2 regions of the Streptomyces sp. NPDC002926 genome follow, and region 2 is predicted to be linked to the other one. Evidence: predicted binding sites of a transcription regulator. Region 2 holds the regulator's gene; the other holds the start of a gene.

Region 1 (3,407 bases), on a different contig from region 2:
ATCGGGCTGCCCGTGGCCTCGCGTGGCAGGTGGGCGAAATCCGCCTTCTCCAGGGCTCGGCGCAGCGCCGCCAGCTCGGCCGGTGCCATCCGGCCGGTCCGGGCGGGTCCGGTCCTGGAGGACGTGGTGTATGTGCCGTCGTCCTGGACCAGCAGCGTGTTGTGAACGCCGGCGATACCGCCGGTGACCGTCACCCCGACCAGTGGCCGCGCCGGAGCGGGATTCGCCGAGGCCGAGGCAGAGGCGGAGGCCGGGGTCGAGGCCGGGGTCGCGGTGGCGGCCGAGGCCGGCGGTGCGGGCGAGGTGCCCGCTGATTCCGCGGGGCTCGGCGACCCGGCGCCGCCGCCCCCCGCGCACCCCGCCGCCAGGACGGCCGCCAGCAGCACGCCCGCGGTACCGCACCGAGCCCGTGTGATCAGTCGCATGCGTCCACCTGTCGTCCGTACCGCACCAGTACGTGTCCGCAGTATCGCCTCCGGCACCCCGGCCGGTCAGGCGTACGGGCCGGCCGGTCGGGCGTACGCGTCAGGCGGACGGGTCGAAGTAGAGGCTGACCAGCGGGGCCTGCGTCCGCCAGCCCAGCGACTCGTACAGCGCCCGTCCGTCGCGCGTCGCGCCCAGCACGCCGATGCCGGCGCCCTGCTCGACCGCCGCGTTGTGGAGCGTGCGCATCACCAGGCTGCCGAGCCCGTTGCGCCGGTGCGCGGGTGAGGTCTCCACCTGGTCGGCGACGGCGGTTGCGCCGGTCGGCGCGATCTGGCCGCGGGCGGCGAACGAGCCGTCCGCCGCGACCACCAGGGCTCGGGTGACGCCGCCGCGGGACCACGTCCTGAGGGCGTAGCCGTCGGGCACGGCGGTCTCGGTACGGCGGAGCTCGGCCCACATCAGCCAGCCGGGGTCGTCGACCCGCCAGTCCGGTCCGGCCCAGGAAAGGACGGACGCGGGGTCGGCGAACACCTTGAGCCAGATGCTCGGGGCCGCGACCGTGTCGGCGATCTTGCGGACGGTCGCCTCGTCGTCGGCGGTCAGAACATGCCGCCTGGCGTGTTTGACCTGGCCCACGTCGATGCTGAACCCCCAGGGTTCGGCGACGGGATCCGCGGCGCCGCGCGAGGCGGCCCAACCGTGGACCCAGGCCCGGACGGTCTCGGCGGTGGACTCGAAGGGCATCCGTACTCCTCGGGCAGCAGTCGGGATCAGTAATAGGTGCTATTCGCATTCATCCATTACATCGCGACGGTCGCGACTCGGCGAGAGCTGATCGCTGACAGCGAACAGGCCCGAGGGAACATCTCCGGGGCTCCGTGCATTGAGTCCATAAAGCTCAACTTGACTGCCAAAGGGGAGATCATGGCCTCGACGTCCACACCGCTCACCTTGCCCGTGCTGCCGCTCGACGACGAGGTCGTGCTGCCCGGAATGGTGGTGCCGCTCGACCTGTCCGACAACGAAGTGCGTGCCGCGGTGGAGGCCGCCCAAGCTGCCGCCCGGTCCAGCGGTGCGAGCAAGCCGACCGTGCTTCTTGTTCCGCGCATCGACGGCTCCTATGCCGGCACCGGTGTGCTCGGGACCGTCGAGCAGGTCGGCAGACTCTCCGACGGCGACCCCGGCGCGCTCATCCGGGGCCGCGGCCGGGTGAAGATCGGCGCGGGCACCACAGGACCCGGCGCCGCGCTCTGGGTCGAGGGCGCCCGGATCGACGAGAGCGCGCCCGAACCCCTGCCGGGCTCGGTCGCCGACCTCGTCAAGGAGTACAAGGCGCTCGCCACCAGTTGGCTGAAGAAGCGCGGCGCATGGCAGGTCGTGGACCGGGTCCAGCAGATCGACGATGTCTCGCAGCTCGCCGACAACTCCGGCTACTCGCCGTTCCTCACCACCACTCAGAAGATCGAACTGCTCGAGACCGCCGACCCGGTGGCCCGGCTCCAGCTCGCCACCGAACAGCTGCGCGAACACCTCGCCGAGCAGGACGTCGCCGAGGCCATCGCCAAGGACGTCCAGGAGGGTGTCGACAAGCAGCAGCGCGAATTCCTGCTGCGCCGTCAGCTCGAGGCCGTACGCAAGGAGCTGCGCGAGCTCAACGGGGCCACCGACGCCGCGGACGAGTCCGACGACTACCGCACGCGCGTCGAGGCCGCCGATCTCCCCGAGAAGGTGCGGGAAGCCGCCCTCAAGGAGGTCGAGAAGCTGGAGCGCTCCAGCGATCAGAGCCCCGAGGGCTCCTGGATCCGCACCTGGCTCGACACCGTCCTGGAGCTGCCCTGGAACGAGCGGACCGATGACACTGCCGAGCACGACATCCAGGGCGCCAAGGCGATCCTGGACGCCGAGCACGCCGGTCTGCAGGACGTGAAGGAGCGGATCACCGAATACCTGGCGGTGCGCAAGCGGCGCGCCGACCGGGGGCTCGGTGTGGTCGGCGGCCGGCGCGGGGGCGCGGTGCTCGCGCTCGTCGGCCCGCCCGGCGTCGGCAAGACCTCACTCGGCGAGTCCGTGGCGCACGCCATGGGCCGGAAGTTCGTCCGGGTCGCGCTCGGCGGCGTACGGGACGAGGCGGAGATCCGCGGCCACCGGCGCACGTACGTCGGCGCGCTGCCCGGCCGTATCGTCCGCGCCATCAAGGAGGCCGGTTCGATGAATCCGGTCGTCCTGCTCGACGAGATCGACAAGGTCGGCTCCGACTTCCGCGGCGACCCGGCCGCGGCGCTGCTCGAAGTCCTGGACCCGGCGCAGAACCACACCTTCCGTGATCACTACCTGGAGGTCGAACTCGACCTGTCCGACGTGGTGTTCCTGGCCACGGCGAACGTCCTGGAAGCCATCCCGGAGGCGCTGCTCGACCGGATGGAGCTGGTCAGGCTCGACGGCTACACCGAGGACGAGAAGGTCGTCATCGCCAGGGACCACCTGCTGCCGCGCCAGCTGGAGCGGGCGGGGCTGGAGTCCGGCGAGGTGACCCTGGACGACTCGGCGCTGCGCAGGCTGGCCGGCGAGTACACCCGGGAAGCGGGCGTACGCAACCTGGAGCGTTCGGTGGCCAGGCTGCTGCGGAAGGTGGCGTCCCAGCACGAACTGGGCGAGCGGGAGCTGCCGTTCACGATCGGCGCGGAGCAGCTGCGCGGTCTGATCGGACGGCCGCACCATGTGCCCGAGTCCGCTCAGGACCCGGCCGAGCGCCGTACGGCGGTGCCCGGCGTGGCCACCGGCCTCGCGGTCACCGGCGCGGGCGGCGACGTCCTGTTCGTCGAGGCCTCGCTGGCCGACCCGGAGACGGGCGCGGCGGGACTGACCCTCACCGGCCAGCTCGGCGACGTGATGAAGGAGTCCGCGCAGATCGCATTGAGCTTCCTGCGCTCGCACGGCGCGGAACTGGAGCTTCCGGTGGCCGATCTCAAGGACCGGGGCGC
Region 2 (3,407 bases):
CGATACGCGCGGACGTCCTCGTCCTCCTCGCGCGCCACGACTATCGGCTCTCCGAAGAGGGTGACCATCAACGAGTCGCCACGGTGGGGGATTGCCGTGACGAGGTCGATGAAATGCCACCCCGATCGGTAGGCCGTAGCCATTTCACGCCGGAAGACCCGGTCGTCCGGTGGAACGGTCATGCGTCCGTGCGGGCCGGAGCGACACCCCAGGAAGGCTCACCAGGAGTAACCGCGGCATCTGCCGGCGCCACACCCCAGGAAGGCTCACCAGGAGTACGCACCGCGTCTGCCGCGACGACACCCCAGGAGGGCTCACCGGGCGTTGCTGCCACAGCGTCCGCGGGAGCGAAGCCCCACGAAGGTTCGCCAGGGGCTGCCGTCACCGCGCCGGCGGGAGAGCTACCCCAGGAGGGCTCGCCGGAAGCCACCGCACCGAGCGCGGCCGCCGCTATGGCAAGAGCACAAAGAGCACGAAGCGTCCTAGACATGGGTGATCTCCACCTCTTTTGATCATTCCTCCTCCCCCGCGCATAAGACGATGTCTCACTCCGAACGCTTGCACCAGCGACGGCAGGCATCATGTTCCTGTAATGCAGGAGCCTGAGGGGGTGCATATGTCATCGAAGGAGGGCGAAACGGGACACCCTCACGCAGACGGCGAGCTGTGCGAAGCGGGGAAGGTTCTCTACATCACCGCTCTGCGGACCGGGCGAATAGCCCGGTCAGAGGCGGAACCCACACCCTGCCTCTTCGATCTCGCCCTGCTGCATCCGGATCCCGACGACGCTCAGTGGCTCCGTCCGGTTCCACCGACCACTGCGCTGACACAGCTGATACACCCCATCGAGCGGGAGATCCAAGAGCGCCGACGTCGAACTGTCGCTCTGACCGACGCACTTGAGCCATTCATGGCGTTCAGTGCTCAGAACTCCACCGTCCCACAAGGGATCACCGTCCTCGAGGGTCTCAACCGCATCAACACAACCCTTGACCAGGTCACCGCAGAGTGTTCGGAGGAGCTCCTCACGGTGCAGCCCGGCAGCGGGCGGCAGCCGCACATCCTGGAGAAGGCTCTGCGCCGCGTGGAGCCGCTGATCGACCGCGGCGTACGGATGCGGACGCTCTACCAGCACACGGCCCGCCACCACCCGGCCACACTCTCCTACATGGAGCAGGTCGGCCCGTCCGGCGTGGAGGTGCGCACGCTCGAGGAGATCATCGACCGGCTGATCATTGTCGACCGGAAAGTGGCGTTCATACCGGCAAGTAGCGACAGACTCTCGGCACTTGAGCTACGGCACAAGGGAATCGTCGAGTATCTCGTCGGCGTCTTCGAGCAGTTCTGGCTGCACGGCATCCCGTGGGAGGAGCAGGTCTCCTACGGCCCACCGCTGGACGGCATCACAGGCGTCCAGCGCTCGATCGCCAAGCTGCTGGTCGAGGGCCATGTGGACGAGGCCATCGCCCGGCGGCTCGGCATGAACGTCCGTACCTGCCGTGCCCATATCGCCAAGCTGGGCTCCGCGCTGGGCAGCGGCAGCCGGACCCAACTCGGCTATCTCATCGCGCAGTCGGGGATTCTGGAGCACGAGGGCTGAGGCCCGGGACAGCGGGGCGGCCGGCGGGACCGTTTGCATTGGGAACGCCGCAGCGAGAAGGGAACGTAAGAAGCTGGCGTCCCGTCACATGTTTCACACGGCTGAGGGGCCGGAGAGCGACTCGCTCTCCGGCCCCTCAGCCGCACAACTGCGGTTCTGCTCGGGACACGACTCCGGCGCTACTCGGGACGCTTGGGCCGCCAGACCACCAGCGCGCTCGCCTGCTGCACATCCTGGTACGGCACCAGATCGCGCCGGTAGGAGGCATGCACCTGCGCCTCGCGCTGCTGCATCGCCGCCGCCGCGCCGTCCACGGCCGCCGACAGCTCGACCACCCGCTGCTGGAGGGCCGCCACCTGGTTCTCCAGTTCGATGATGCGCTTGATCCCGGCCAGGTTGATGCCCTCGTTCTGCGACAACTGCTGGACGGTGCGCAGCAGTTCGATGTCGCGGGCGGAGTAGCGCCGGCCCCGGCCTGCCGTACGGTCCGGCGAGACCAGACCCAACCGGTCGTACTGCCGCAGGGTCTGCGGATGCAGACCCGAGAGCTGCGCCGCCACCGAGATCACGTACACCGGCGACTCGTCGGTCAGTTCGTAAGCCCTGCTGACAGCTGAATACTGTCGGCGACGTCCGTCCATTGCCTCATGCTCCCTTCGCGGCCTGGAACAGCTCGGCCCGCGGGTCCTCCTCCGCGGTGGCTTCGCGGTAGGCCTCCAGCGCTTCCCTCGCCTTGTCGCTCAGCTCCTGGGGGACCGCGACCTCGACGGTGACCAGCAGGTCGCCGCGGGTGCCGTCCTTGCGGACCGCACCCTTGCCGCGGGCACGCATCGTACGGCCGTTGGGCGTCCCGGCGGGCAGTTTCAGCGTGACCGGGGGACCGCCGAGGGTCGGCACCTTCACCTCGCCGCCGAGCGCCGCCTCCACGTAGCTGACGGGCACCGTGACCGTGAGGTTGTCGCCCTTTCGGCCGAAGACGGAGTGGGCACCGACATGTACGACGACATACAGGTCGCCGGCCGGGCCGCCTCGTTCGCCCGGTGCGCCCTTGCCGCGCAGCCGGATCCGCTGGCCGTCGGAGACGCCCGCGGGGATACGGACCTGCATGGTGCGCGAGGAGCGGGCGCGCCCGCTGCCCTTGCAGACGTCGCAGGGGTCCTGTGCGATCAGACCGCGGCCCTTGCAGTCCACGCACGGGTCGGTGAGCGAGAAGGAGCCGCTGCCGCCGCGCGAGACCTGGCCGGTGCCGACACAGGTCGGGCACACCCGAGGCGTACCGTTTCTGTCGCCGGTGCCCGAACACGCCTTGCACGCCGCCGAACTGGACATCCGCAGCGGGACCGTGGCCCCGTCCACCGCCTCGGTGAAGCTGAGCGTCACCTCGGACTCGATGTCCTGGCCACGGCGCGGCTGGGTACGCGTACCCGTGCCGGCGGCGCCACGGTTGAACAGGCCGCCGAACACATCGCCGAGACCGCCGCCGAAGCCTCCGGCGCCACTCTGCGTCCCGCCCTGGGCGCCTCCGAAGAGGTCGCCCAGGTCGAAGTTGAAAGTGCCGCCGGGGCCGCCGGGACCCGGCCGGAAGCCACCGTTGCCGAAGAGGGCGCGCGCCTCGTCGTACTCCTTGCGCCGCTTGGGATCGCCGAGGATGTCGTTGGCCTCGGAGATCTCCTTGAAGCGACCCTCGGCCTTGGCGTCGCCCTTGTTGGCGTCCGGGTGGAACTCGCGCGCGAGCTTCCGGTACGCCTTCTTGATCTCGGCCTCGGTGGCATCCTTCGGGACGCCGAGAACCTTGTAGTAGTCCTTC

The links. Region 2 encodes HspR, which represses chaperone genes until heat shock. Its sites were predicted from a motif close to TTGAGNNNNNNNNNCTCAA; they were not measured.
Region 1: lon (endopeptidase La) is a predicted target of HspR. The motif match lies at 1,310-1,328, and genes of this name have one in related genera.

The regions. Positions count from the first base shown of each region.
Region 1 covers NZ_JBSFUK010000004.1:147,669-151,075, reverse strand. Annotated here, with positions in the region: gene ACWDZ6_RS09790 (protealysin inhibitor emfourin) at 1-425, opposite strand, end outside; gene ACWDZ6_RS09785 (GNAT family N-acetyltransferase) at 526-1,170, opposite strand; gene lon (endopeptidase La) at 1,351-3,407, shown strand, end outside.
Region 2 covers NZ_JBSFUK010000002.1:510,862-514,268, reverse strand. Annotated here, with positions in the region: gene ACWDZ6_RS05660 (Rieske (2Fe-2S) protein) at 1-182, opposite strand, end outside; gene ACWDZ6_RS05655 (helix-turn-helix transcriptional regulator) at 617-1,600, shown strand; gene ACWDZ6_RS05650 (heat shock protein transcriptional repressor HspR) at 1,780-2,241, opposite strand; gene dnaJ (molecular chaperone DnaJ) at 2,246-3,407, opposite strand, start outside.